One region of the Frigoribacterium sp. VKM Ac-2859 genome, then DNA from elsewhere that is predicted to be linked to it. Evidence: predicted binding sites of a transcription regulator. Region 1 holds the regulator's gene; the other holds the start of a gene.
What was found. The regulator LexA, encoded in region 1, represses DNA repair genes until DNA is damaged. The targets are predictions, from matches to a motif close to TCGAACANNTGTTCGA.
Positions count from the first base shown of each region.

Region 2: the regulator LexA is predicted to act here: its motif matches at 10,322-10,337, upstream of HQQ78_RS02725 (DNA polymerase III subunit alpha).

Region 1 covers NZ_JABMLC010000002.1:14,849-29,096, forward strand. Annotated here, with positions in the region: gene HQQ78_RS07935 (amino acid ABC transporter permease) at 1-548, opposite strand, end outside; gene HQQ78_RS07940 (amino acid ABC transporter permease) at 545-1,213, opposite strand; gene HQQ78_RS07945 (glutamate ABC transporter substrate-binding protein) at 1,290-2,153, opposite strand; gene HQQ78_RS07950 (amino acid ABC transporter ATP-binding protein) at 2,257-2,994, opposite strand; gene HQQ78_RS07955 (RNA methyltransferase) at 3,124-3,924, opposite strand; gene rplT (50S ribosomal protein L20) at 4,050-4,436, opposite strand; gene rpmI (50S ribosomal protein L35) at 4,467-4,661, opposite strand; gene infC (translation initiation factor IF-3) at 4,665-5,315, opposite strand; gene HQQ78_RS07975 (DUF1844 domain-containing protein) at 5,694-6,026, shown strand; gene HQQ78_RS07980 (SseB family protein) at 6,084-6,887, opposite strand; gene priA (bifunctional 1-(5-phosphoribosyl)-5-((5-phosphoribosylamino)methylideneamino)imidazole-4-carboxamide isomerase/phosphoribosylanthranilate isomerase PriA) at 6,887-7,633, opposite strand; gene hisH (imidazole glycerol phosphate synthase subunit HisH) at 7,700-8,338, opposite strand; gene hisB (imidazoleglycerol-phosphate dehydratase HisB) at 8,335-8,952, opposite strand; gene HQQ78_RS08000 (histidinol-phosphate transaminase) at 8,949-10,034, opposite strand; gene HQQ78_RS08005 (hypothetical protein) at 10,136-10,504, opposite strand; gene lexA (transcriptional repressor LexA) at 10,777-11,490, shown strand; gene hflX (GTPase HflX) at 11,587-13,134, opposite strand; gene HQQ78_RS08020 (class I SAM-dependent methyltransferase) at 13,211-13,831, shown strand; gene dapF (diaminopimelate epimerase) at 13,874-14,248, opposite strand, start outside.
Region 2 covers NZ_JABMLC010000001.1:580,742-594,989, reverse strand. Annotated here, with positions in the region: gene HQQ78_RS02760 (DUF779 domain-containing protein) at 1-342, opposite strand, end outside; gene HQQ78_RS02755 (aldehyde dehydrogenase family protein) at 435-1,976, opposite strand; gene HQQ78_RS02750 (GAF domain-containing protein) at 2,071-3,312, opposite strand; gene HQQ78_RS02745 (NAD-dependent epimerase/dehydratase family protein) at 3,543-4,466, opposite strand; gene HQQ78_RS02740 (TetR/AcrR family transcriptional regulator) at 4,592-5,308, shown strand; gene HQQ78_RS02735 (TraR/DksA family transcriptional regulator) at 5,367-5,702, opposite strand; gene HQQ78_RS02730 (glutathione S-transferase family protein) at 5,714-6,736, opposite strand; gene HQQ78_RS02725 (DNA polymerase III subunit alpha) at 6,830-10,282, opposite strand; gene HQQ78_RS02720 (aromatic acid exporter family protein) at 10,415-11,728, shown strand; gene HQQ78_RS02715 (glucose-6-phosphate dehydrogenase) at 11,929-13,293, shown strand; gene HQQ78_RS02710 (glycoside hydrolase family 15 protein) at 13,396-14,248, opposite strand, start outside.

The DNA.
Region 1 (14,248 bases):
ATCGGGGTGAGCCCGATCGCGAGGCCGGCCTCGCGTTGTCCCCTCGGCAGCGAGGCGATGCCCGCGCGCAGCGCCTCGCCGATGAGCGCCCCGTTGTAGACCGCCAGCGCCGCGACCACGGCCCAGAAGGCGCCGGTCGAGAAGACCAACAGGATGAACAGCATCATCAGCAGGACGGGCATGCCGCGGAAGAACTCGAGCAGCACCGTCGTGGGAACGCGCACCCAGGCGGACCGCGCCGTCCGGAGGAACGAGAAGAGGACGCCGATGACCACCGCGAGGACCGACGCGACGGCCGCGGCCTGGATGGTCGCCAACCAGCCCCGACCGATCGCCCGCCAGAGCGCGAGGTCACCGAGGATGTCCCACCGCGACGCGTCGAGCACGCCGGGACTCTCGGCACCGTTCGCGCTGATGCGGGGGCGGCCGAGGAGGTAGACGAGGTAGGCGACCAGGGCCAGGACGAGCACGACGCCGACCACCGAGATGATCCGCGAGGTGCGGCGGGCCCTCGGCCCCGGGGCGTCGTAGAGGACGGAGGTGCTCATCGGAGGACTGCGACCTTCTTCTCGACCACGGCGGCGAGACGGCCGAGCGTGATGGTGACGAGCAGGTAGAAGAACGCCACGGCGAGCAGCGTCGTGATGACGGCGTCACCACGATCGTTCGCGATGTAGCGCCCCGCGGCGAAGAGTTCGGCCACGAAGAAACCACCGGCCACCGAGGTGTTCTTGGTGAGGGCGATGAAGACGTTGATCAGCGGGGGCACGACCATGCGCATGGCCTGCGGGAGGATCACGTGGCCGAGCGTCTGGCCGAAGCCGAGGCCGATGCTGCGGGCCGCCTCGGCCTGCCCGACGGGGACGCCGTTGATGCCCGACCGGATGGCCTCCGCGACGAACGGCGAGGTGTACGCGGTCAAGCCGATGACGGCCAACGGGAAGTACGTGCCGAAGTCGACTCCGAGGTACGGCAGGACGAAGGCGCAGAAGAAGAGCACGAGCGTGAGCGGGATGTTGCGCAGCGCCTCGGTGTAGACCGTCGCGAACGTGCGGAAGGACGCCACGGGCGAGATGCGCAGTGCCGCGACGAAGAAACCGATCACGAGGGCCCCGAGGCCCGACAGAACGAGCAGCTGGAGCGTCGTGACGAAGCCGTCCCAGAAGCGGGGCCAGTTGTCGGTCACGGCGTCGAAGCCGGGGATGACGTCCAAGGGGTTCAACAGGGTCCTTCGGTCGGGGCAGGACGCGGGCACCCGGGGGCTGGTCGCCCCGGGTGCCCGCGCGGTGTCAGTAGCGGTCGATCGTGGGGGGCGTCGGGGTGTCGAGCACCTTGCCCGCGGTCTTCTCCCACAACTCGTCCCAGGTGCCGTCGTCCTCGGCGTCCTGGAGCGTGTCGTTGACGAACATGCGGAAGTCGGTGTCGTCGAGGGCCAGACCGATGCCGTAGGGCTCTTCGGTGAAGGTCTCCCCCACGACCTCGAACTCGCCCTCGTTCTGGTCGGCGAGGCCGGCCAGGATGACGTTGTCGGTCGTCACGGCCGACACCGCACCGGTGCGGAGGGGCTCGAGGCAGTTCGAGTACGTGTCGGTGGCGAGGATGTCGGTGGTGTACTCGGCCACGTTCTTCTCGCTGGTCGAGCCGCTGACGGTGCAGACCTTCTTGCCGGCCAGGTCGTCGGCGGACTCGATCCCCTCGGGGTTGCCGTCGAGCACCAGCAGGTCTTGACCGGCCGTGTAGTACGGGCCGGCGAACGAGACGACCTTCTTGCGATCGTCGTTGATCGTGTAGGTCGCGATGACGAGGTCGACCTGGCCGTTCTGGATGAACGGCTCGCGGTTGGCCGAGACGGTCTCGACCCACGTGATCTTGTCGGCTTCGATGCCGAGCTTCGCGGCGACGAGCTTGCCGATCTCGGCGTCGAAGCCCTCGGGCACGCCGTCGGGGTTGGCCAGGCCGAACAGCGGCTGGTCGAACTTGGTGCCGATGGTGATCTCACCGGCGTCGGCGAGGCGGGCCATGGTGCTGCCGTCGGCGAAGTCGGCCGGCGTCTCGACGTCGACGGCCGGGGCCGACGAGTCGGTGCAGGCCGAGAGGCCGAGGACCACGGCGGCTGCTGCGGCTACGGCGACGAATCCCTTGCTGAGTCGCATTCTGATCTCCTTGCTGGGTGACCCGGACGCCGGGCGGCGATCGGGTGTCGTGGGCCGGCTGTTCGGGTGCCGGGCAACGGGTCGCGGACTCGGCCGCGCCCGCTCAGTGCGTGAGGATCTTCGCGAGGAAGTCCTGGGCGCGGGTCGACTGGGGGTCGGTGAAGAACTTCTCGGGCGTCGCCTCTTCGACGATCTGACCGTCGGCCATGAAGACGACGCGATCGGCGGCCTTGCGCGCGAACCCCATCTCGTGGGTGACGACGATCATCGTCATGCCGTCCTTCGCGAGCTGCACCATGACGTCGAGCACCTCGGTGATCATCTCGGGGTCGAGTGCGCTGGTGGGCTCGTCCAGGAGCATCACCTTGGGGTCCATCGCCAGTGCCCGGGCGATCGCGACACGCTGCTGCTGCCCGCCCGAGAGCTGGGACGGCATCTTGTCGGCCTGGTTCGCGACGCCGACCCGCTCGAGCAACTGCATCGCCCGCTCGCGCGCCTCGGCCTTGGTGCGCTTCCGCACCTTGAGCTGGCCCAGCATGACGTTCTCGAGGATGGTCTTGTGCGAGAAGAGGTTGAAGCTCTGGAACACCATGCCGACGTCGGCGCGCAGGCGGGCGAGAGCCGCACCTTCTTCGGGCAGCCGCGTGCCGTCGATCGTGATGACGCCGTCGTCGATGGTCTCGAGGCGGTTGATCGCCCGGCAGAGGGTCGACTTGCCCGAACCGCTCGGGCCGATCACGACGACCACCTCACCCTTGCCCACCGTCGTGGTGATGTCCTTCAGGACGTGGAGGTCACCGAAGTGCTTGTTGACGTGGTCGACCACGACGAGGGGTTCCATGCGCCCACACAAACAGACCCCCAGGTCGGGGTCAAATTCACAGTGGATTCTTAATGAAAACGAAACGACGCGTCCCACCGCGACGAGAGCGCACGGCCCGACCCGCGCCTCCTGCGGGACGAGGAGGCGCTAGCTGCGGTGGGCGAAGGCGCTCTCGTAGAGGCACACCGAGGCCGCCGTCGCGAGGTTCATCGATTCGGCGTGACCGTAGATGGGCACGACCAGGGCGCGGTCGGCACGCGCGAGGTCGGCGTCGGTGAGACCTCGGGCCTCGTTGCCGAAGAGCCAGGCGGTCGGTTCGGCGAGCACGCCCTCGGTGCGGGCGGCGAGCAGGTCGTCTCCCTTGACGTCGGCGGCGAGCACCTGGAGGCCGACCTCACGACACCGGTCGACGATCGCCGGCAACTCGACGCCCACGGCGACCGGCACGTGGAACAGCGAACCCGTCGTGGACCGGACGACCTTGGGGTTGTAGAGGTCGACGCTGCGACCGGTCATGATGACGGCGTCGGCACCCGCGGCGTCCGCGGCCCGGATGATGGTGCCCGCGTTGCCGGGGTCGCGGACTTCCTCGAGGATCACGACGAGCTTGGGCTCGGCGGCGAAGACGTCCTTGACCGATGTGGGGAACTGCCGACAGACGGCGACGATGCCCTGTGGCGTGACCGTGTCGGCCATGGCCTCGAGCACCGGCTCGGTGACGAACTGGACGTCGATGCCCTCCGCCCCGGCGGCGACCGCCACCTCGGGGTAACGCTCGAGAGCAGTCGGGGTGCCGAAGAGTTCGACGATCAGCTCGGGCCGGAAGGCCAGGGCCTCACCGACCGACTGCGGCCCTTCGAGCAGGAACGTGCGGGTCTCGGTGCGAGCGTCGCGCTTCGAGAGCTTGGCCACCGCCCGGACTCGGGGTGAACGGGGATTGTCGAGCAGGGAGTCGTGGGGCACCCGTCCATGATGCCGCACGAGGACCACCACGTGCCGCGGACGCACGAGACCCGACGGCGACACCGGGGTGGGTGTCGGGCCGTCGGGCCTCGAGGGTGGTGCGGGTGCGACTACGCGGCGACCTTGGGGGCCGAGGTGTCGGCGGGCAGCGCGGCCTTGGCGGTGGCGACGAGCGACGCGAACGTGGCGGGCTCGTTGACGGCCAGCTCGGCCAGGATGCGACGGTCGACCTCGACGCCGGCCAGGGACAGACCCTGGATGAGGCGGTTGTAGGTCAGGCCGTTCGCACGCGACGCGGCGTTGATGCGCTGGATCCACAGACGACGGAACTCGCCCTTGCGCGCACGACGGTCACGGTACGAGTAGACGAGCGAGTGCGTGACCTGCTCTTTGGCCTTGCGGTACAGGCGCGAACGCTGACCGCGGTAACCCTCGGCACGCTCGAGGATGACGCGACGCTTCTTGGCGGCGTTGACCGCTCTCTTGACTCTTGCCATTTTCTTGTTCCTCTACGTTCGTGTCAGCGGTCAGTGACCGAGAAGCTTCTTGGCGACCTTGGCGTCGGCGGGAGCGAGCACCTGGTCCTGGTTCAGGCGAGCCTTGCGCTTGGCGCTCTTCACCTCGAGGTTGTGGCGCATGCCAGCCTGCTGCTTCATGATCTTGCCGGAACCGGTGACCTTGAAGCGCTTCTTGGCGCCGGAGTGGGTCTTCTGCTTGGGCATGTCTTACTTACTTTCTTCTGTCGGTCGCTCGGCCGGTGCATCGGCCGGGACCTCGTCGGACGTCGGGTGCTTCGGCGGCTTGTTGGCCGCCTTGCGAGCTTCTGCCTCGGCCTTGGCCTCGGACTTGTTCTTGTGCGGGCCGATGACCATCACCATGTTGCGACCGTCGATGGTGGGCGTCGACTCGACGCTGCCCCACTCGGAGACGTCTTCGGCGAAGCGCTGGAGGAGGCGGACGCCCTGGTCGGGACGCGACTGCTCGCGACCACGGAACAGGATCATGGCCTTGACCTTGTCGCCGCCCTGGAGGAAGCCCTCGGCGCGCTTGCGCTTCGTCTCGTAGTCGTGCTTGTCGATCTTCAGGCGGAAACGGACCTCTTTGAGGATCGTGTTCGCCTGGTTGCGACGGGCTTCTTTCGCCTTCTGCGCAGCCTCGTACTTGAACTTTCCGTGATCCATGATCTTGGCCACGGGAGGCTTCGAGTTGGGGGCCACCTCGACCAGGTCGAGCTCGGCCTCTGCGGCGAGACGCAGGGCCATGGCGATGGGAACGACGCCGATCTGCTCACCTGCGGGCCCGACGAGGCGGACCTCGGGGACGCGGATACGGTCGTTCGTACGGGGATCGCTGATGCGGAACTCCTCTGTCGTCATTTCTGCATCTGGCGGGGCCGGACGGCCTCACCAGAGAAAGAGGAGTTTCGTGCGGGCACCGTCTGACGACGCATCACACCGCACCCTGGCTGCTCGGTCGCCGTCTGCCCGAGGCCTCTGACGAGGACCGAGGTGGAACGGTGGTGCTGATCGAACGGGGTGCCAACAACCCGGTAACCTTGTCTAACGGTCAAGCGCGGGTGGGAGAATCTCCACTTTCGCACGGAGCAGACGCTCCGAGCCTGGACGAGTTTAGCAGAGGATCAGTTCGTGAGCCACTCCCCCGACGACGCACCCATTCCCGACGCCCGCTTCGGCGATCCGGCACCGGCCACGTCGCCCGACACCTCCCCCGCGACGGCGCGGTTCGAGGACGATCTGCACTTCGGTGACGACGCCGCCCGTGACATCGCCGACGTCAACGCGGTCGAGGTCATCAACACCGTCTGCGTCCACCTGATGAGCGCCGCCGCGGTGAAGGTCGGCCTGGCCGACGATCCGCAGCGACAGACCGACCTCGACGAGGCCCGCAAGCTCATCACCTCCCTCGCCGGACTCGTGACCGCCAGCGCACCCGAGATCGGCGACCAGCACGCCCGGGCGCTCCGCGACGGCCTGCGATCGCTGCAACTCGCCTTCCGGGAAGCGTCGGCCATCCCCGACGCGATCGGCCAGGGCCCCGGCGAGAAGTACACCGGCCCCGTCAACTGAACCGCGCGTCCACCGAACCGCGCGTCCGGCTCCCGCACCCTGACGGACGGCTCGTCCTCAGCCCGGGACGACCTTCACCGACATGCTGTCGACCCGGTCGGCGATCACCGGATCGGCGGCCCAGGCCGCCTGCAGTCGCTGTAGCAGCGCGTGAAGGGCGTCGCGGTCCAGACCCGGCGCCACGCCCAGCTGGACGACGATCTCGGGGGCACCGAGCCGGGCGTCTCGATAGCCGGGCGCGACGACCAGGCTGACCAGCGCCTCCTCGTCACGTGACGCGTCGAGGAACGCGCGCAGGACGTCTTCGTCGTGGTGGCTCGGCACCCACGGGAGGTCTTGCGCGACGGCCCAGACGGCCGGACGACGCAGACCGAACTCGGTGATCGATCCAGGGTCGACCACGATGCGGTCGGTCGACTCCGAGGCGGCCGCGAGGGCCACGCGCCGAGCCTCCACCGGCACCGGTCGGGCAGCGGGACGCCACCGCGTCAAGGTCTCTACCGAGGTGAATGCCGGCAACACGTCCCGGCCGTCCGGACCGGAGACCGTGACGATGGAGAGCTCCTGCGTCTTGTCGACGCGGCGACCGTGGTCGTCGAGACCTTCGTCCCCCGCCACGGCGACCAGAGGCACGAGCAGGCGCGCCGGACGGAGGGCGTCGACGACGTCGCTCTCTCCGAGCCGCCCCTCGCGGAACCCGAGGAGGGCGTCGAGCAGGTCCGGGTCGGCGCACCCGTCGTCTCCGGCGTGCGCCGTGTCGTGATGGTCGAAGGTTCGCCCGGCCCACGGCCGCCCGGCGCTGTCTCCGCCGGGACCGGGATCGTCGTGTGCGTGCCCCGGTCCGCCCGGCGCGGTCGTCATCAGTTCGACGCGACGTCGAGGGCTGCGCCGAGGGTGAAGGCTCCCGAGTAGAGCGCCTTGCCGACGATGGCGCCCTCGAGCCCCTGCGGCACGAGCTCACGGAGAGCCACGAGGTCGTCGAGGCTCGAGATGCCCCCCGAGGCGATCACCGGACGATCGGTGTGCTCCATCACCTGACGCAACAGGTCGACGTTGGGACCCTGGAGCGTGCCGTCCTTCGTCACGTCGGTCACGACGTAGCGCGCACAGCCGGCCTCTTCGAGCCGCGCGAGGACGGCCCAGAGATCGCCGCCCTCTTCGGTCCAACCCCGCGCCGCCAGCGTGGTGCCCCGGACGTCGAGCCCGACGGCCACCGCCTCGCCGTACTCGGCGATGACGTGGGCGGCCCACTCGGGGTTCTCGAGGGCCGCGGTGCCGAGGTTGATGCGCTTCACGCCGGTGCTCAACGCGTCCTCGAGGGACTTGTCGTCGCGGATGCCACCGCTGAGCTCGACGTTGACGCCCTTGACCTGCTTGATGACCCTCTTGATGACGGCGCGGTTGTCTCCGCGCCCGAAGGCGGCGTCGAGGTCGACCAGGTGCAGCCATTCAGCGCCCTGGCTCGCCCAGTCGTCGGCTGCCGAGACCGGGTCGCCGTAGTTCGTCTCGCTGCCGGCCTCACCCTGGGTCAGGCGCACGGCCTGACCGCCCGCCACGTCGACGGCGGGGAACAGGGTCAGGGCGGGGGTGGTGCAGAACTCGCTCATGTCGTCTCTCTCACGGCGCCGGGCACCGCAGGGTCAGGAGGCGCGATCGGGTCGGTCGCGCCGGGGTCAGAGGGTGCCGAGCCAGTTCGAGAGCAGCCGGATGCCCGGCCGGCCCGACTTCTCGGGGTGGAACTGCGTCGCCCAGAGCGGGCCGTTCTCGACGGCGGCGACGAAACGGCCGCCGTGATCGGCCCAGGTGACGTGCGGTTCGGTGAAGGGTCGGATCACGTCGAGGGACCACTCTTGTGCGGCGAACGAGTGGACGAAGTAGAACCGCTCGTCGGCCACCCCGTCGAAGAGCACGCTGCCCTCGGGCACGTCGACGGTGTTCCAGCCCATGTGCGGCAGGACGTCAGCCTTCAGTTCGTCGACCACCCCGGGCCACGCCCCGAGGCCACCGGTGCTGTTGCCGCGTTCGACGCCGCCCTCGAAGAAGACCTGCATGCCCACGCAGATGCCCATGACCGGACGCCCGCCGGCCAGCCGTCGGTCGATCAGCTCGCCACCTCGCACGGACTCGAGCTGGCTCATGACGGCTGCGAACGCGCCGACACCGGGGACGAAGAGGCCGTCGGCCGCCTGCACCCGGGCGCGATCGGACGTCAACTCGACGTCGGCACCCGCCAACTCGAGCGCCTTGACGGCCGAGTGGACGTTGCCGCTGCCGTAGTCGAGGACGACGACGGAGGGACGCGCGCCGCTCACAGGGCGCCCTTCGTCGACGGGATGCCACTGACGCGCGGGTCGGGCTGGACCGCCTGGCGGAGCGCCCGGGCGAACGCCTTGAACTCGGCCTCGGCGATGTGGTGCGGATCACGCCCGCCCAGCACACGGACGTGGACGGTGATGCCGGCGTGGAAGGTGATCGCCTCGAAGACGTGGCGGACCATCGAGCCGGTGAAGTGCCCGCCGATGAGGTGGTACTCGAACCCCTCCGGCTCGCCCGTGTGGACGAGGTACGGACGCCCCGACACGTCGACGACCGCCTGCACGAGGGCCTCGTCGAGCGGGACGAGCGCGTCACCGTAGCGCGAGATGCCCGACTTGTCGCCGAGCGCCTGCTTCAGCGCGGTGCCGAACGTGATGCCGATGTCTTCGACGGTGTGGTGGACGTCGATGTGCGTGTCGCCCTTCGCGGTGACCTCGAGGTCGATCAGGGAGTGCTTCGACAACGCCGTCAGGAGGTGGTCGAAGAACGGCACCGACGAGTCGATCGTCGATCGGCCCGAACCGTCGAGGTCGAGGGCGAGGGCGATGCTGGACTCGCTCGTCTCGCGCGAGAGGGAAGCGGTACGGGCGGCGCGGGTCGTCTCGGTCACGAAGAGAGCCTAATGTCGCGGAGCGCCTCGAGGAACGCGGTGGTCTCGGCCTCGGTGCCTGCACTGACCCTCAGGTGGTTCGGGATGCCCAGGTTGCGGACGATGACGCCCCGCTCGAGCAGGCGCTCGAAGACGTCGGTCGGATCATCGACCCCGCCGAAGAGGACGAAGTTCGACCAGGTGGGCCACGGCTCGTACCCGAGCTCGGTCAACTCGTGCACGATGCGATCACGCTGTGCCTTAATGTCGTCGACCATGGCGAGCATCTCGCTCGCGTGCGAGAGCGCTGCGACGGCCGCCGCCTGCGTCAGGGACGAGAGGTGGTACGGGAGGCGCACCAGACGCAGCGCGTCGGCCACGGCCGGGTGCGCGGCCAGGTAGCCGACCCGGGCACCGGCGAACGCGAACGCCTTGCTCATCGTGCGGGACACGACCAGACGTTCGCGGCCGGCCAGGAGGGTCAGTGCCGTCGGCTGGTCGGCCGGCATGAACTCGGCGTAGGCCTCGTCGACAAAGACGATGCCGTCCGTCGCGTCGTAGGCAGCCTCGATCGTGGCGAGATCGAGAGGGGTGCCCGTGGGGTTGTTCGGTCCGCAGAAGAAGACGATGTCGGGACGGGTGCGCTCGATCTCGGAGATCGCGGTCTCGGGCGAGATGCGGAACCCCTCGTCACGACGACCCTCGATCCAGCGGCTGCCGGTGCCCGTGGCGATGATCGAGTGCATCGAATACGTGGGGGGGAACCCCAGGACGGAGCGGCCTGGGCCTCCGAAGGCCTGGAGGAGCTGCTGGATGACCTCGTTGGAGCCGTTCGCCGCCCAGATGTTGTCGCGGGTCAGATCGTGCCCGAGGTAGGCCGCCAGCGAGTCGCGCAGCGTCGTGAACTCACGATCGGGGTACCTGTTGACGTCGAGGACCGCCCGGGCCACCGACTCGACGATGTCGCGAGCGACGTCCTCGGGGATGGGATGCGTGTTCTCGTTGACGTTGAGAGCGACCGGGACCTTCTTCTGGGGAGCGCCGTAGGGCGTCAGCCCCCGGAGGTCGTCACGGATGGGCAGGTCGTCGAGACTGAAGGACACCCCACCATCGTACGGGCGGGCCGACGGTGTGTCGGGTCGGTCGCCACCGAACGAACACGATGTCAGTGGGCCGGACCACCCACCTCGTCGGCGGCGGCAGTTCAGCGAGTGTACTGAGCGGGGACGGCGAGGCTCTGCCCGGCGGAGACCTCGGCGCTCGGCAGGTTGTTGAGCGAGACGAGGTCGGCGATGACGTCGCGAGGATCGGCGTCGGGGTCGATCTCGGACGCGACCTGCCAGAGCGTCTCGCCACCGTCGACGGTCACGTGCTGGAAGTCCGCGCGACCCGTCGTGTCGGACGCGACGGCGCCGCCACCGTTGAGAACGAGCGCACCCGCCACGACGACGAGCGGGACCGCGACGAGCGCGGCGACGACCGCGCGGCCCCGCCGGGTGATGCGCAGACGCGTGCGCACGACTCGGGTCGAGTCGACGGGGGACGCAACTGCTGATGCTGAGGTGACGCTCATGAGGTGGTCCTTTCACCGTGGAAGACAGGGGACGAGTTCGTGCCCGGCACTCGGCCGGGAATGCCGGGCACGAAGACGTGTTCCGAACATACATTCGATTGCCGAGGCTTTCAACCCCCGCGACAGGTATCACCGGACGGAATCGCTGTGGATCGGGAGGCGATAACGCGACACACTCGAACATGTGTTTTGTCGACACCGCCCGATCGGATACGGTTTCGATCGGTGGTAAGAGTCAAACAGGGACCACCGACATCGACGGCAGGAGACCCATGAGCGACCCGAAGCGCACCCCGCAGGCGGCCACCGACGCCCCCCGTCAGCTCGATCCGGCTGTCCTCCACCGCAAGGAGTTGACGGCGAAGCAGGAGTCGATACTCGCCGCGATCACCGAGAGCATCGGACACCGCGGGTATCCCCCGAGCATGCGCGAGATCGGCGACGCCGTCGGCCTCAAGTCCCTGTCGAGCGTCACGCACCAGCTGAACCAGCTCGAACTCGCCGGCAAGATCCGCCGCGACCCGAACCGACCCCGAGCCCTCGAGGTCCTCATGGACGCGACGGCGCCGGCGGCGGCCCCGGCCACCGTCTTCACGACGAGTGACGACGGCGACACGGCTCACGTCCCCATGGTCGGACGGATCGCCGCCGGCATCCCCATCACGGCCGAGCAGCAGATCGAGGACGTGATGCCCCTGCCGCGTCAACTCGTCGGCAAGGGCGAACTGTTCATGTTGCGGGTGGTCGGCGACTCGATGATCGACGCGGCGATCTGCGACGGGGACTGGGTCGTCGTGAGGCAGCAGCAGGACGCCGAGAACGGCGACATCGTCGCGGCCATGCTCGACGACGAAGCGACCGTCAAGGTGTTCCGCCAGAGAGACGGCCACACCTGGCTGCTTCCCCGGAACAGCGCGTTCGAACCCATCGTCGGCGACCATGCGCAGATCCTCGGCAAGGTCGTCGCCGTGTTGCGCTCCGTCTGATCGTCTCTCGGCGGTCGCGACCCGCCCCGCGCACGACGAAGCGCCGACCACCACAGGTGGTCGGCGCTTCGTCGTTCGAGGACGTGGGGCTCGGCGTCAGCGCCCCACGCCCACGGGAGCCACGTAGGGCGTGAGCCCGGCGACGTCACTCGGGTAGACCCGGGCGTGGACCCGGGTGCCCTCTTCCTCGTAGTCCGTGCTGACGATGCGGCCCGAGTCGTGGAGGTGGGAGACGACGTCGCCGCGGTCGTACGGCACCAACAGGTCGAGCTCGATCTCGGGTTCGGGCAGGACGGCTGCGATGCGGGCCAGCAGCTCGTCGATGCCCTCACCTGTCCGTGCCGAGACGAAGACCGCCGTCGGCTCGAGTCCGAGCAGGACGAGACGCTGGTCGTCGTCGACGAGGTCGCTCTTGTTGTAGACGACGATCTCGGCGATGTCGCGACCGTCGACCTCGGCGATGACGTCTCGGACGGTGGCGAGCTGGGCGGCGGGGTCGGGGTGCGACCCGTCGACGACGTGCACGATGACGTCGGACGCCTCGACCTCCTCGAGCGTCGATCGGAATGCCTCGACCAGCTGGTGAGGGAGGTTCCGGACGAATCCGACGGTGTCGGCGTACGTGAAGGGACGACCATCAGCCGTCACGCTCTTGCGGACCGTCGCGTCCAGGGTCGCGAACAGCGCGTTCTCGACGAGGACGCCCGCGCTCGTCAACCGGTTCAGGAGGCTGGACTTCCCGGCGTTCGTGTACCCGGCGATGGCGACGGTGGGCACCTCGTTGCGGTCACGGTTGGCTCGCTTGGCGTCGCGGGCAGGCTTCATCTCTTTGATCTGCTTGCGGAGCCGGGCCATGCGGGTGTGGATGCGGCGCCGGTCGAGCTCGATCTTGGTCTCACCGGGCCCGCGGCTGCCCATTCCGGCACCCGCGCCTCCGACTTGTCCACCGGCCTGGCGGGACATCGACTCGCCCCAACCGCGGAGACGGGGCAGGAGGTACTCGAGTTGGGCCAGTTCGACCTGCGCCTTGCCCTCCCGGCTCTTGGCGTGCTGGCTGAAGATGTCGAGGATGACGGCCGTGCGGTCGATCACCTTGACCTTGACGACGTCCTCGAGGGCGCGTCGCTGGCTGGGGGCCAGTTCGGTGTCGGCGATGACGGTGTCCGCGCCGAGGGCCGCGACCGTTCCCCGCAGTTCTTCGGCCTTGCCCTTGCCCAGGTAGGTGCTCGGGTCCGGGTTCGGCCGTCGCTGCAGCAGTCCGTCGAGCACGACCGCCCCCGCCGTCTCGGCCAGGGCAGCGAGCTCGCGAAGGGAGTTCTCGGCGTCCGCCATCGACCCCTGAGAGTAGACGCCGATCAGGACGACGTTCTCGAGGCGCAACTGTCGGTACTCGACCTCGGTGACGTCCTGCAGTTCGGTCGACAGGCCCGCCACGCGGCGGAGCGCCTGGCGGTCGTCGCGCTCGGACTGATCGCCGTCGGAGTCGCCGTCGTGGTGCAACGAGCGGGTCTGGATGGCCTGAGCCGGCGAGAACACGGTGTAGCCGGATGCCCTCTGGGCTGCACGATCGAGCACGCGCGCGACGACGTCGTCGGGCTGGTCGTTCCGCTCCGGATCGAGCGGGGTCGTGGTGTGGTCTGTCATCGGGGTGATACTAACCCTTTCGGTGTGCGGAGAGCAGGGAGCGAGGCCCTGCCGGATGTTCGGTAGGTTGGCGACCATGGCCAGCGAGCACTACTTCTCCCCCCAGCCCGGCAGCGAGGCCAAGCCCCGGACGATCGAGGTCGTCCTCGCAGGCCGGGAGCTGACCCTGACCACGGCTGCCGGCGTCTTCAGCCCCGGCCGCGTCGACCCGGGCACCTCGGTCCTGCTGGCGGGCACGCCGACGCCGCCGAGGGCGGGCCATCTGTTGGACGTCGGGTGCGGGTGGGGCCCCATCACACTGAGCCTCGCGTTGTCGTCACCCGACGCGACGGTCTGGGCCGTCGACGTGAACGAGAGAGTGCTCGACCTCGTGCGCGAGAACGCGCGGTCGGTCGGCCTCGAGAACGTCAACGCCGTGACCCCCGACGGTGTTCCCGACGATCTCCGCTTCGCGACGATCTGGTCGAATCCGCCGATCCGGGTCGGCAAGGCCGAACTGCACTCCCTGCTCGAACGGTGGCTCCCCCGCCTCGACGCGGGGTCGGACGCGTGGCTGGTCGTGCAGAAGAACCTGGGAGCCGACTCCCTGCAGCGCTGGATGAACGAGACCATGACCGGCGTCGTGGACGTGACCCGCGCCTCCACCAGCAAGGGATACCGGATCTTGCGTGCCGAGCGACTCAGCGACGCCGACTGATCGGACTTCTCGCCGAGATCTGGACGCCGCCCCCGGCGCGGCTCAGAGTTCGAGCGCGCCGGTGAAGACCAGTTCGGCCGGCCCGCTGAGTGAGACGTGCTCACCATCGGCGTGATGACTCACCGACACGCCCACGACGCCGCCGGGAACCTCGACCAACCAGGCCTCGGGTGCCGAGGCTCCTGCCCAGTACCGCGTCGCCAGGGCGGCCGCTGCCGCACCGGTGCCGCACGACAGGGTCTCGCCGCTGCCGCGCTCGTGGACACGCATGCGGATGCGACCCAGCCCGTCGACCACGAGCGGGTCCGCCGGGACCACGAACTCGACGTTCGCCCCGTCGGCCGGGGCCGGGTCGACGATCGGCACGTAGGTCAGGTCGAGACCGTCCAGTTCGTCGTCGCCGGCGAGTGCCACCAC
Region 2 (14,248 bases), on a different contig from region 1:
TGACCTGATCAGGAACCGCCGGCCTTCCGGGCTCTCGATCGAGAACCCGGCCCCGCGGCCCGGCACGACGTCGATCGTGAGGTGCGTGTACTTCCAGTACTCGAACTGGCTCCGGGACATGTAGACCTCGATCGGGTCGATCCCGTCGACGTGCAGGTCGCCCAGATGGACGTCGACGGCTCCCACCCGGAAGAACCCGACGGGGTAGCACATCGGCGACGAACCGTCGCAGCAGCCACCCGACTGGTGGAACATCAGCGGGCCGTGCTGCGCCGTCAGGGACACGAGGAACGCCGCCGCCTCGGGGGAGACGTCGACCCGGGAGGGGGTGGCGGCGACCATCCCGGAGGCCGGGGCCGGCGTGACCGCGCCGACCCGCGCCTCCTCGGCTGCTGCCGCTGCCGGCGCGGCGGCGGCCGTCTGCTCGGGCGTCATCAGAAGAAGCCCATCGGACCGTCCGCGTAGCTGACCAGCAGGTTCTTGGTCTGCTGGTAGTGGTCGAGCATCATCTTGTGGTTCTCGCGACCGATGCCGGACTGCTTGTAGCCGCCGAACGCCGCCCCGGCGGGGTACTGGTGGTACGTGTTCGACCAGACGCGACCGGCCTGGATGTCGCGGCCGGCCCGGTAGAGCTGGGCACCGTTGCGGCTCCAGACGCCGGCACCGAGACCGTAGAGGGTGTCGTTGGCGATCTTGATGGCGTCGTCGTAGTCGCTGAAGCTCGTCAGGGACAGGACGGGGCCGAAGATCTCCTCCTGGAAGATCCGCATCGAGTTGCGGCCCTCGAAGATCGTCGGGTTGACGTAGTAGCCGCCGGTCAGGTCGCCGCCCAGGTCGGCCCGGTCGCCGCCGAGCAACAGCGTCGCGCCTTCCTGCTTGCCGATGTCCATGTAGCTCAGGATCTTCTCGAGCTGGTCGTTGGACGCCTGGGCGCCGATCATGGTGTCCATCGAGAGCGGGTCGCCCTGCTTCACCTTCTTCACCCGCTCGACGCCGTCGGCGGTGAACTGGTCGTAGATCGACTGCTGCACGAGCGCCCGGCTCGGGCAGGTGCACACCTCGCCGGAGTTCAGGTTGAAGAACGAGAAGCCCTCGAGGGCCTTGTCGTAGAAGTCGTCCCGTTCGTCGGCGACGTCGGCGAAGAAGACGTTCGGGCTCTTGCCGCCGAGCTCGAGCGTCACCGGGATGAGGTTCTCGCTCGCCATCTGCATGATCAGGCGCCCGGTGGTGGTCTCGCCGGTGAACGCGATCTTGCGGATGTTCGGGTGGCTCGCCAGGGGGGCGCCGGCCTCGACGCCGAAGCCGTTGACGATGTTGAGCACCCCGGCGGGCAGGAGGTCCTTGACGAGGTCCATGAAGACGTGGATCGACGCGGGGGTCTGCTCGGCCGGCTTGAGGACGACGCAGTTGCCGGCGGCGAGGGCGGGGGCGAGCTTCCACACGGCCATCAGCAGCGGGAAGTTCCAGGGGATGATCTGGCCGACCACGCCGAGCGGTTCGTGGAAGTGGTAGGCGACGGTGTCGGCGTCGATCTCGCCGGTCGAACCCTCCTGCGCCCGGATCGCCCCGGCGAAGTAGCGGAAGTGGTCGATCGCGAGCGGGACGTCGGCGGCGAGGGCCTCACGGATGGGCTTGCCGTTGTCCCAGGTCTCGGCGACGGCGAGCATCTCGAGGTTCGCCTCCATGACGTCGGCGATCCTGTTGAGGATCAGCGCGCGTTGGGCGATCGTCGTCTTCTTCCACGAGTCGAACGCGCGCCAGGCGGCCTCGACCGCCTTGTCGACGTCCGCGGCGTTGCCCCGGGCGACCTCCGTGAAGACCTTGCCGTTCACCGGGCTCGGGTTCTCGAAGTACTGCCCGCTCGCCGGGGCGACGTACTCGCCGCCGATGAAGTGGTCGTAGCGGGGCTTGAAGGCCACCTTCGCGTCGGGCCGTCCCGGCGCGGCGTAGGTGTTCGGGGGAGTGGTGACGGTCATGACGGTCCCTTTCGACGACGGTGTCGGGTCGGTGGCGGGGGTCGCCCGCCGCTGGCGGCAGGCTACGTCGGGCGGGGTTGCATCCGGTTGCGCGTCAGTCCCGGCCTCCGAGCGCCTCGAGGTGCGCGACCAGGTGCGTCCGCCGGGGCGATCCCGGCGCAAGCCGACGTAGCAGTTCGAGCAGCACGCGCACGTCGTCGCGACCCGCGTCCGACTCCGAGTAGGACACCAGGCTCTCGATCGACCCGCCGGTGAGCAGGGCGTCCCGGACGGTCGCCGCGACCTCGGCCCGCAGCGCCACGACACCGGGCGCCGTGGACGAGGGCAGCGCCGGGCCGGTGTCGGCTCGCACGGCGGCGCGGTGGGCACCGCGGTCGACGAGTCCGACGAGCGCGTCGAGGTCGAGGGCCACCGGGCGGGGCAGGCGGTACGGGCGCGACAAGGGGACCAGCGTGGGGTCGAGGGCCTCGACGACGTGCCGCAGGCGCACCATCTCGGGGCGCAGGGTGGACACCGCGTCGACGTCGCCGTAGACCGCGTCGGCCAATTCGTGAGCGGTGTAGCCGGCGGTCCGGTGGGCGAGCAGGGTCATGATCTCGGAGTGCCGGGCACCCAGCGCGATGCGGCCGTCCCCGACCGTGAGGACGGCTTCGTCACGGCCCAGGGTCGTCAGGCCGGCGGGGGAGTCCGGACCGGATCGGACCGGCCGCCGGGGGGTGCGGGTCGGGAGGCGATCGACCGCAGCGAATCCCAGGAGCGCGAGGTGCGCCTCCACGGCCGCGACGGTCGCCGTGACCAGGGGCAGCGTCAACGAGCCGGCCGCCCGCTCGTCTCCCGTGATGTCGACGACTCCGATGACGTGCCCGTCGACGGGATCGTGGACCGGGACGGCCGTGCAGCTCCAGGCCCGCACGCGGTGGTTCCAGTGCTCGTCGCCGCGGATCTGCACGCCTCGGTCGAGCACGAGGGCGGTGCCCGGGGCCGAGGTGCCGACCCGCGACTCCGACCAGCCCGCACCGGCGACGAACAGCATGTCCTCGGCGCGGCGGCGGGCCGCGTGGTCGCCCTCGACCCAGAGCAGGCGTCCGTGCTCGTCGCCCAGCGCGACGAGCAGTCCCGAGCCCGAGACGTCGTCCGTGAGCAGACGACGCACCACGGGCAGCGCGAGTGCCAACGGGTGGTCCCGACGCCAGTCGTCGAGGTCGTCCTCGGGCAGCTCGAGTCGGGGCAGGCCGTCGGGATCGAGCCGGTGCCGTGAGGCGCGGTCCCACGAGTCGCGCACCACCCGGCGCTGCGGCCCGACGTCGCGGGGCGGACGGCTCGCGGTCAGCGTCATGGAGCACCAATCGTCGTCGATCGGGGCGAGTCGGCCGTCGTGCGGCGTCGTCGCCGGGGTGCTGTCAGCGTACGGTGGCGTGCGGCCGTCGGGGAAGGGCGGCGCGTGGGGGTCTGCTGTGACCTCGGGGAACCGTCGGTCCCGTCGGCAACTCCTGCTTCCCGTCGCGCCGTCGCGGGACGTCCCCGGGGGCAGGGGCCGTCGTCGTGCGGGGCGACAGGAGTCAGGACTTACCGATGCACGGCGTCGCGGGCGGCCGCGATCGTCGCGTCCAGCGCCTCGGGCCACGGGGTCGGTCCGATGTCGAGCAGGAGTTCGCTCTCGGACGAGTCCACGACGAAGGGCGAGTCGAACTGGTACTGCATCGCCCTCACCTCGCGGAGGAACGGCACCGTGCGGGTCAGGCCGGCCCACAGCAGCGGGTTCCACGGGCGGACGCGACCGGTCAGGCCGTAGCGGCGGCGCGCCTCCTCGGCGATCGCGACCCGTGAGGCGTGGGTGGCGTGCGGCGTCAGCCAGGCGCGTCCCCACTCGTCGCGGTCGATGGCGGCCACGAGGGTCGAGACGACGTCGGGCAGGTACGCCCAGGCGTGCGGCTGGGTCACGTCGCCGACCGCGTGGGCGGTGCGGCCCGCGACGAGCGGCCCGAAGAAGTCGCTGCCGAGGTGGGCGTTGCGCCCGGCACCGGGCCCGAAGTAGTCGCTCGCGCGCACCTCGACGGCCCGGACGCCCCGGTCGGCCGCGGCCAGGAGCCGCTGCCAGCTGTCGGCACGCACCCTGCCCTTCCCCTCGGCGGAGGCGAGGGGCGTGTGCTCGGTCATGGGCTCGGACACCGGCCCGTGGCCGTAGAGGTTGCCCATCAGCACGATGCGCGCCCCTGTGGTGGAGGCCGTCTCGATCAGGGCCGTGGTGATGGCCGGCCACTCGACGCCCCAGGCGGGGTAGGGCGGGTTCGAACAGACCACGATCGTGTCGACGCCGTGGGCCGCGTTCGTCAGGGCGGCGGCGTCCTTGGCGTCGAGCGTGAACGGGGCGGCCCCGGCGATCGCGGTGCCGCGGCGGGTGGCGACGCGCACGGTGTCGCCCCGCTCGGCGAGGCGGCGGACGAGGGGGGTGCCGATGGCTCCGGCTCCGACGACGAGATGGGTGGGCATGGGGTCCTCCTGGGGGCGATGAGCGAGAGCGGTGCTCTCGGATCTGACCCTAGGGTCGGGCGGCCCGATACGCAAGAGCGGTGCTCTCGTTTGTGTCGCGTGCTCTCGGACGACAGGATCGGGGCATGACCACGAACGCAGGGGACGACGGACGCGACCGGGCCGTGGGCGGCGTCCGCGAGCGGGCACGGACCGAGATCGTCGAGCGCGCCCTCGCCTCGGCCCACCGGCAGCTGGCCGAGGTGGGAGCGGCCGCCCTCTCGGTGCGCGCCGTCGCGCGCGACCTGGGCATGGCGTCCTCGGCGATCTACCGGTACTTCCCGAGCCGCGACGCCCTGCTGACCCGCCTGATCACCGACGCCTACGTCGACCTCGCCGAGGCCGCCCGTCGGGCCGAGCAGGACGTCGACCGGGCCGACCACCAGGAGCGCTTCCGCGAGACGGCCCGTGCGACCCGTCGCTGGGCGATCGCCGACCCGCACCGCTACGCCCTGCTCTACGGCTCACCCGTCCCCGGGTACGCGGCCCCCGTCGACACCGTCGAACCGGCGATCGCGGTGGGGCTGCTCCTGCTCGGGGCGGTCGACGACGCGGCGGCGAGCGGAGCCACGTTGCGGGCGATGCCCGTACGAGCCGGCCTGGCCGACGAGTTCACGCAGCTCGCCCAGGGCCTCGGGGCGTCGGTCGCCCCCGGTGTGCTGGCCGCGGGCATCACCGCCTGGACGGCCCTCTACGGGCATCTCAGCTTCGAGCTCTTCGGTCACCTCACCAACGTCGTCACCGACCGCGACGCCTGGTTCGAGTCGTTCCTCGACGAGCAGATCGCTCGCATCTGGGGCTGACGCCCCCGCCGACGCCCCCGCTGAGGGCGCGGGACGAGGCACCGGCAGGAGGCGCGGGTCAGCTCGCGCAGTCGATGCAGAGTCGGGCGGTGGGTCGCGCCTCGAGCCGAGCCTCGCCGATCCGGGCCGCACATCGCTCGCAGCGCCCGAAGGTGCCGTCGGCGAGCCGGGCCAGGGCGGCCTCGGCGTCGGCGGCGCGTTCGATGGCCGATCGCCGGACGGCGTCGAGCTGCGACCGTTCGTAGGCGATCGTGGACCCCTCGGGGTCGTGCTCGTCGTCGACGTTGGCTCCCTCGCGGGCCGCGGCCACCGCCTCCATGTCCCCGAGCAGTCGCGCGGCCAGCGCCAGGGCCTCGTCGCGTGTGGTGCGCAACCGGTCCGAGGGATCGAGCACGAGGCGGTGCCTCAGGCCCCGACGAGCGTCGGCACCTCTTCGCCGGCGCGGGGCGGTGCCGGGGGAGTGCCGTCGCCGAAGGGGCGGCCACCGAGCTGCTCGCGCCCGTGGTCGGTGAGCCATCCCGAGGCGTCCGGACCGACCGGGACGATGCCCGTGGGGTTGATGTCGGAGTGCACGACGTAGTAGTGCGCCTTGATCTGGTCGAAGTCGATCGTGTCGCCGAACCCGGGGGTCTGGAACAGGTCGCGGGCGTAGGCCCAGAGCACCGGCATCTCGCTGAGCTTGTTCCGGTTGCACTTGAAGTGCCCGTGGTAGACGGCGTCGAACCGGGCGAGCGTGGTGAACAGCCGGATGTCGGCCTCGGTGATGGTGTCGCCCACGAGGTAGCGCTGACCGGCCAGTCGCTCGGACAACCAGTCGAGCCGCTCGAAGAGGGTGCGGTAGGCCCGCTCGTAGCTCTTCTGCGACCCGGCGAAACCGGCGCGGTAGACCCCGTTGTTGACGTCGTGGAAGACCACGGCGTTCACCTCGTCGATCTCGCCGCGGAGGGCCTCGGGGTAGAGGTCGGGGGCGCCCTCGCGGTGGTGGGCGGTCCACTCGGTCGCGAAGTCGAGGGTGATCTGGGGGAAGTCGTTCGTGACGACCTTGCCGCTCGGCACGTCGACGATCGCCGGCACGGTGATGCCGCGCGGGTAGTCGGGCGTGCGGGCGAAGAACGCCTCCTGCAGGCGTTCGATGCCGAGGACGGGGTCGCGTCCGTCGGGGTCGAGGTCGAAGGTCCAGCTGCGGGCGTCGTGCGTGGGGCCGGGCAGGCCGAGCGAGATCGCGTCCTCCAGCCCGAGCAGGCGTCGCGAGATGACGCTGCGGTTCGCCCAGGGGCAGGCCCGGGCGGCGACCAGGCGGTAGCGACCGGCCTCGACCGGCCACCCGTCGACGGCATCGCGCGTGATGCGGTCTTCGATGTAGTTGGTGTCGCGGGTGTACTCCTGGCCCGGCTCGACGTAGCTGCCCTTGACCTGCTGATCGCTCATGTCGCCACCCTACGCACGGGGTGTCGGCAATTCCTGGCTGCTGCGACGTGCGCGGACGAGCGGCGGCCCCGGCCGCCGTGGTGACGACACGGGTCAGGAGTTGCCGACGGCTAGGGACGAGGAGGCGCGGGCCGCGTTCCAGTCGCGCCACATCGCCTTGAGGTCCCACGCGTTCTCGGCCTCGAGCGAGATGCCGCGCTCGCCGGTGCGACGCGTGCGTCCCTGGATCACCATCAGCTGTGTGCCGAACAGCAGCGAGCCGGCGCGGGCCTGGGCCTCCTCGAAGAACGTGGAGTCGGAGCAGCCGCTGCCGTCGTCGAGGCTGATGAAGACCACGCGTTTGCCGCTGCGCATCGGCGGGGTCTGGGTCGCGATGCGGATGCCCGCCACGAGCACGGTCGTGCCGTTCCAGTGGTCGCGCAGGTCGGCGGCGCGCACCACGCCCAGGTCGTCGAGCATGGGCCGGTAGCTCTCGATCACGTGTTCGCTGACCTCCATCGAGAGGATGTCGAGCTCGTCGGCGACCCGCTGCCGGGCGTCGACGTCGGGCGTGCCGGTCGGCACCGTGTCGGAGTCGTCGATCGAGAAGTCGAGCTGGTTCTCGACGTCGGTGGCCTTCGGGCGCGACGACCGGCCGGTGAGCGCTCGCACCCGCGCCAGGACGTCGCCGCGGGTGCGGCCGGGCCCGGCGACCGAGTCGAGCGCCCCGACCTGCGCCAGGCGCTCTAAGAGCGATCGGGACGGCGTCGCCCGCTGCCAGAAGTCGGTGATCGAGTCGTAGGGACGGTTCACGACCACCCGGGCCAGCTCGGCGTCGCTGATGCCGTGCACGTCGGCCAGCGACAGCCGCAGACCGAGGTCGCCCACCCGGGTCGGCGCGATCGGGGTCGCCGGCGGCCGGAGGCGCTCGACCCGGTAGACGTCGGTCGAGGCGTTGACGTCGAGCGGCAGCACGGGGACGCCCATGCGTCGCGCCTCGGTCAGCAGCAACCGCTTCGGGTACATGCCCGGGTCGTGGGTGAGGACGCCCGCCAGGAACTCGGCCGGGTAGTGGGTCTTCAACCACGCGCTCTGGTAGGTCGGCAGGGCGAACGCGGCCCCGTGGGCCTTGCAGAAGCCGAACGACCCGAACCCCTTGAGCGCGGCCCAGATCCGGTCGACCGCGGCGTCGTCGAAGCGTCGCCTCCCGGTCGCGGGGTCGAGGTTGCCGCGGGTGCGCTCGCGGAAGGTGGCCTCGAGCGCGTCGTCGTCGCCCTTGCCCATGTGCCGTCGGATCTCGTCGGCCTCGGCGAGCGACACCTGCATGGTCGCCTCGAGGATGCGCAGCACGTGCTCGTGGTAGATGACCACCCCGTAGCTGTCGTCGAGGAACGACGCGAAGCTCGGGTGCAGGTAGTCGGGCTGTTGGAATCCGTGCTTGGTGTCGAGGAACGGCGCGATCATGTTGCCCTTCATCGGGCCGGGCCGGAACAGCGAGATGTCGGCGATGAGGTCTTCGTAGCGGTCGGGCTGCATCTTGCCGATCAGCTCGCGCTGACCGGGGCTCTCGATCTGGAACATGCCGAGCGTGTGGGTGGTGCGGATCGCCTCGAAGGTGGGCTCGTCGTCGTGCGGGATCTCGTCGAGCTCGATCCGACCCTGGCGGTTCACGTAGGGCACGTCGACGGGCAGGGCACCGGCGAGGGCGGCACGGGGGCCGTTGACGCGTTCGATCTCGTCGAGGGCGTAGGCGAGCGAGCTCTGCATGCGGACGCCGAGGACGTCCAGCTTGAGCAGGCCGGCGTCGTTCATGTCGTACTTGTCGAACTGGCTCATCGGCAGGCCGATGCCGCTGGGCTGGACGGGGGTCGTGCTGAGCAGGTCGGAGTCGCCGAGGATGACCCCGCACGGGTGCATCGAGATGTGCCGGGGCAGACGGTCGAGCCGTTCGCTGAGGTCGACGAGCAGGTCGATCTGGTCGTTGCTCCGGGCGAGTTCGGCGATCTCGCGCAGCTCGGGTTTCTCGGCCATCGCCGTGCGCAGGTCTCGGGCGTTCGACCGCCAGACGTTCTTGGCCACGAGGTCGATCTGCTCGTCGTCGAGGCCCAGCGCGAGACCGGCGTCGCGCACCGCCCCGCGTCCGCGGTAGGTGGACTGCATCGACATGAGCGTGACCCGGTTGCTGCCGTACCGGTCGAAGATCGCCCGGTAGACCTCGTGCCGCCGCGCCGCCTCGACGTCGATGTCGATGTCGGGCAGGGTCTCGCGCTTGTTGCCGAGGAACCGTTCGAACAGCAGGTCGTGCTCGATCGGGTCGACGTTCGAGATGCGCAGCAGGTAGGTGACGAGGCTGCCCGCCCCCGATCCCCGCGCCGCGTTGCGCACCCGCAGGTCGCGCATCAGTGCGGAGACGTCGGCCACGGTGAGGAAGTACCCGGCGAAGCCGAACCCGGTGATGATGCCGAGTTCGTAGCGCATGCGGTCCTCGACCTTGTCGCGCAGGGCACGGTCGGCGTCGCCGAAGCGTTCGGTGACGCCGGCCTGGGCCTGCCGGAACAGCGCCTGGTCGGGGTCGCCGTCGACGCCGATCGCGCTGAGCTCCGGCACCTTCGGGCGGCCCCAGCCGAGGTCGGCGACGGGGTCGAGCCGGCACCGGTCGGCCAGGCGTTCGGTGGCGGCGAGCATCTCGTCGCCGACGCTGCGGGGCAACGACGAGGCGTCGCTCACCAGACGGGCCAGTCGGCGCATGTCGGCGGGGCGCTTGAGGTAGGCCTGGGCGTTCGGTTGGGGCCGGAACGAGCCGAGGGCGGCCAGGTGCCCTGCCGAGTCGAGCACGTCGGCCGTGACGGCCTCGTCGGGATCGAGGTACCGCACGGCGTTCGTGAGCACGGCCGGCACCCCGACGTGGTCGGCCAACTCGAGCATGCGGGCGGCGTGCCGGATGCTGCGGCTCTCGCCCGGCTCGGTCAGGTGGCAGACCACCTCGACCACCACGCCGCCCGGCAGCGTCGCCGCCCAGTCGGCGAGCGACGCCGCGGCCTCGCTGTGACGCCCCGCCTGGACCAGCCGGCCCACGTCGGAGTCGGGCCCCAGCAGCACGGTCGCCGCCGGCTCGGTCTCGCCCTGGACGAAGCCCCTCACCCGGGACCGGGCGATGGTCGCCACGCTGTTGGCGCTGCCGCTGGCGCGGCGGGTGGCCCGACCGTGGGACGCGCTGATCAGCCGGCACAGCGCCGCCCACCCCGCCTTCGCCGGCCCGCCGCCCCGCGCCCCGTGCGCCAGCACCACGATGCGGTCGACCCCGCCGGTGGCCCCGCCTCCGACGGCACCACCGTCCACGAACCCCTCGCGGTCGTCCCGGCAGCCCAGCTCGACCCCGACGATCGGGTCGACGCCCGCCGTCCGGCAGGCCCCGACGTGCCGGATCGCCCCGTACAGCCCGTCCCGGTCGGTGATCGCCGCCGCGTCGGCACCCGCCGCGACGGCGGCGTCGACGAGCGCCTTCGGGTGCGCCGTGCCGTGGTGGGCGCTGAACGCCGACGCGACGCGCAGGTGGGTGAAGCTCATGGTCGGTACCTCGGGCTGCTGAACCCCCGGCCGGGTCGTTCGAACAGGTGTTCGACCAGTGTACGTCGCTCCGATCGGCCGTCGCACCCCGTGGCCCGTCCCTCGGGTCCCACGGCCTGTCATCATCGGGGCATGTCCGATCGACGCCCCACCCCGACCGATCGACGCCCCACCTCGCCCGATCGACGGTCCGCCCTGCGTCGCGACGCCCGCACCGCGACCCACTGGACCCGCGTCCTGCTGGCCCAACCGCGCCTCCTGCTCGCCGTGAAGACGGCGCTCGCCGCGGCCCTCGCCTACTGGATCGCGCCGCAGGTGCCCGGCGTCGCCGCCGACTACCCGTACTACGCGCCGCTCGGCGCCGTGATCGCGATGTACCCGACCATCAAGAGCTCGCTGCGACAGGGGTTCCAGGTGCTGGTCGGCGTGGTCGTCGGCATCGCCCTCGCCACGGCGGTCTTCTCGCTGCAGGACGGTCGGCCCGGCGTGTTGGCGGTGGCGCTCGTCGTCGGGGTCGGCGTGCTCGTGGCCGGCATCCGCTGGCTCGGCGCCGGTCGTGACTGGGTGCTCACGGCCGGGTTGTTCGTGCTGCTGCTCGGCGGCGCGAACGCCGAGGCCTACTCGCTGGGCTACATCGTGCAGATCGGCGTCGGCGTCGTCGTCGGCGTCGTCGTCAACCTGGTGCTCGTGCCGCCGCTCTACGCCTCGCGAGCCGAGGAGCGCCTCCTCCGGGTGAAGGACTCGCTGGCCGACCGGGCCGACGAGGTCGCCGGCGTGTTCGAGACCCCCTGGCCCCTCGAGGACGACGAATGGGAGCGTCGCGTGGGCGTCCTGCCGAGCACCCTCCGCCGCGTCCGCGAGACCGTCGCGTACGCGGACGAGTCCCGTCGCATGAACCCGCGGTGGTTGCTCCGCCGCCGCGACCTCGGCCAGGAGTACGCGGATCTCGCCACGTACGAGCGCGTCTCGTTCCACCTGCAGGACGTCGCCGAGGTCTCGGGCATCCTCGGTCGCCGGATCGGCCGGCAGATCGGCATGCCCGACGACCTCGCGCCCGACGTCGCCCACGCCGTGCACGGCGTCGCCACCGTCATCCGACGCCACGGGGCCGACGACGTCGACGCGTTCACCGACGCCCGGCGACGCGTCGCCGACCTCTGGGACGCCGTCGACCGCCACCGGGACCGCCCGACCACGGACACGAGCGGCGGCGTCTCGATCGCCGTCTCGCTCGGACGCATCATCGCCGCGCTCGACCCCGACGACACCACCGCGCCCCGCCCCGAGGACGACGCCGCCGAGGAGGGGCGCGCGGCCGACGACGACGACACCGGCGGCCGGGTGGGCGGCACCGACAGCACGGGGCCGGTCGACGACGACAGCGCACCCCGCGACACCGCCCCGCACGACACCGTGCAGGACGGCGAGGCCGACGACGGTCGCTGACCCCGATACGGCGCTCACCCTCCGGGAGCAGTACGGTTGACCGGGCACCGGCGCCGAGACGCGACCCGTGCCCTCCGCGGCCGGGGCGGTCGACGGGAATGTCCGTCCCCCCTGTGCGTTGACACCCGTGGCCCCGAGAACCCCCGCCGCCTGATCGACCAGCGACGACACGATCGTCGCCCTCCCACGAAAGCTGCACTGTGACAGACACCACCACCCTCATCATCCTCGGAGCCAGCGGAGACCTCACCGAGCGTCTGCTGCTCCCCGGCCTCGCGAGCCTGCTCAAGAGCGACCGCGGCGTCGACGTCCAGCTCATCGGCACCGGCCGCAGCGAGCGCAGCCCCGAAGAGTGGGACGACGTCGTGAAGACCGCCTTCAACGGCGACGCCGGCAGCGACCTCGCCAAGAAGACGCTGGCGTCGAGCCGGTACATCCAGGGCGACCCGACCACGGTCGAGCACCTGAAGGCCCTGTTCGAGGCCAGCGAGGGCACGCCGGTCATGTACTTCGCCCTGCCGCCCGCCATCAGCACCAAGGTGATCCAGGCGCTCGCCGAGATCGACCTGCCCGACGGCCTGCGCCTCGCCCTCGAGAAGCCGTTCGGCTCGGACGAAGAGAGCGCCCGCGAGCTCAACGCCGAACTCCTCAAGATCGTCCCCGAGGAGCGCATCCACCGCACCGACCACTTCCTCGGTCGCGCGACGGTCCTCAACATGATCGGCCTGCGCTTCGCCAACCGCCTCTTCGAGCCGGTCTGGAACAGCGAGAACATCGAGAAGGTCGAGATCTTCTACGACGAGGTCCTCGGCCTCGAGGGTCGCGCCCAGTACTACGACAAGGCCGGCGCGCTGATCGACATGATCCAGAGCCACCTGCTGCAGGTGCTCGCCGTCATCGCGATGGACGCCCCGTCGAGCATCGACTCGGTCGAGCTGCGCAGCGAGATCGCCCGCGTCCTGCGCGCCACCTGGGTCAAAGACGCCGACCCGGTCGCCTCGAGCCGTCGCGCCCAGTACGCGGCCGGCACGATCGACGGCAAGGACGTCCCCGCCTACGCCGACGAGGACGGCGTCGACAACGAGCGCCAGACCGAGACCCTCGCCGAGGTCGAGTTCGAGGTCAAGACCCGTCGCTGGGCGGGCGTGCCGTTCATCCTGCGTTCGGGCAAGGGCATGACCAAGATCCGCAAAGAGGTGCTCATCACCTTCAAGCCGGTCCCCGCGCTTCCCGAGGGCCTCAACGGCTCGTCGACGCCCGACACGCTCCGCATCGAGATCAGCCCCGAGACGATGGAGCTCGGCGTCACCACGAACGGCTCGGGCAACCCGTTCGACCTCGAGAAGTCGACGATGTCGGTCACCCTGGGCAAGCCCGAGCTCACGCCCTACGGCGAGGTGCTCAGCGGCATCTTCCACGACGACCCGACGCTCTCGATCCGCGGCGACGTCGCCGAGCGCTGCTGGGCGATCGTCGCTCCCGTGATCGAGGCCTGGAAGGCCGACCAGGTGCCGCTCGACACCTACGCCGCCGGGTCGACCGGTCCGTCGGACTGGCCCGCCTGATCCTGGTCGCCCACTCCTGACCGGCAGACCTCGACGGCCGCCCCGCTCTCGCGAGCAGGGCGGCCGTCGTCGCGTCCGTCAGCCGAGGAGGCGCGGGTCGGGTCACCCGCGGTCGTGCGCCTTCCCGATCGCGTCGGCCGCGCGCACCAGCGCCAGGTGCGACAACGCCTGCGGGGTGTTGCCGACGTGGCGTCCCGTCGCGACCTCGATCTCCTCCGAGAGCATCCCGACGTCGTTGCAGTAGCCGACCAGCCGGTCCATCAGGGCGACGGCGTCGTCGACGCGCCCCGAGGCGGCGTACTGCTCGGCCAGCCAGAACGAGCAGGTCAAGAACGGGTTCTCCGCTCCGTCGAGGCCGTCGATGCCGCTCTCGGTGCGGTAACGCATGAGCAGGCCGTCCTGCAGCAGATCGTGCTCGATGGCGGCGACGGTGCCGAGCATCCGGGGGTCGTCGGCGGCGACGAAGCCGACCTGCGGCAGCTGCAGCAGGGACGCGTCGACCTCGGTCGTGCCGTAGTGCTGGGTGAAGGAGGCGCGGTCGGCGTTCCAGCCGCGGGTCTCGATCTCGGTGCGCACCTCGTCACGCAGCCGACGCCACCGGTCGACCGGGCCGTCGAGGCCGAACTGCTCGATGCCCTTGATGGCCCGGTCGAGAGCGGCCCAGATCATCACCCGCGAGTGGGTGAAGTGCTGCAACTCGCCGCGGATCTCCCAGATGCCGTTGTCGGGCCGGGTCCAGTTGTCCTCGACGTACTGCATGAGGGCACGCTGCAGGGGCCACGAGTACTCGCTCTCCTCGACGCCGAGCAGTCGGGCTTCGTGCAGGGCCACCATCACCTCGCCGAAGATGTCGCCCTGGTACTGCTCGTACGCGGCGTTCCCGATGCGCACCGGTGAGGCCCCGTCGTAGCCGGGCAGATGCCCGAGTTCGCTCTCGTGCAGGTACCGCTCGCCG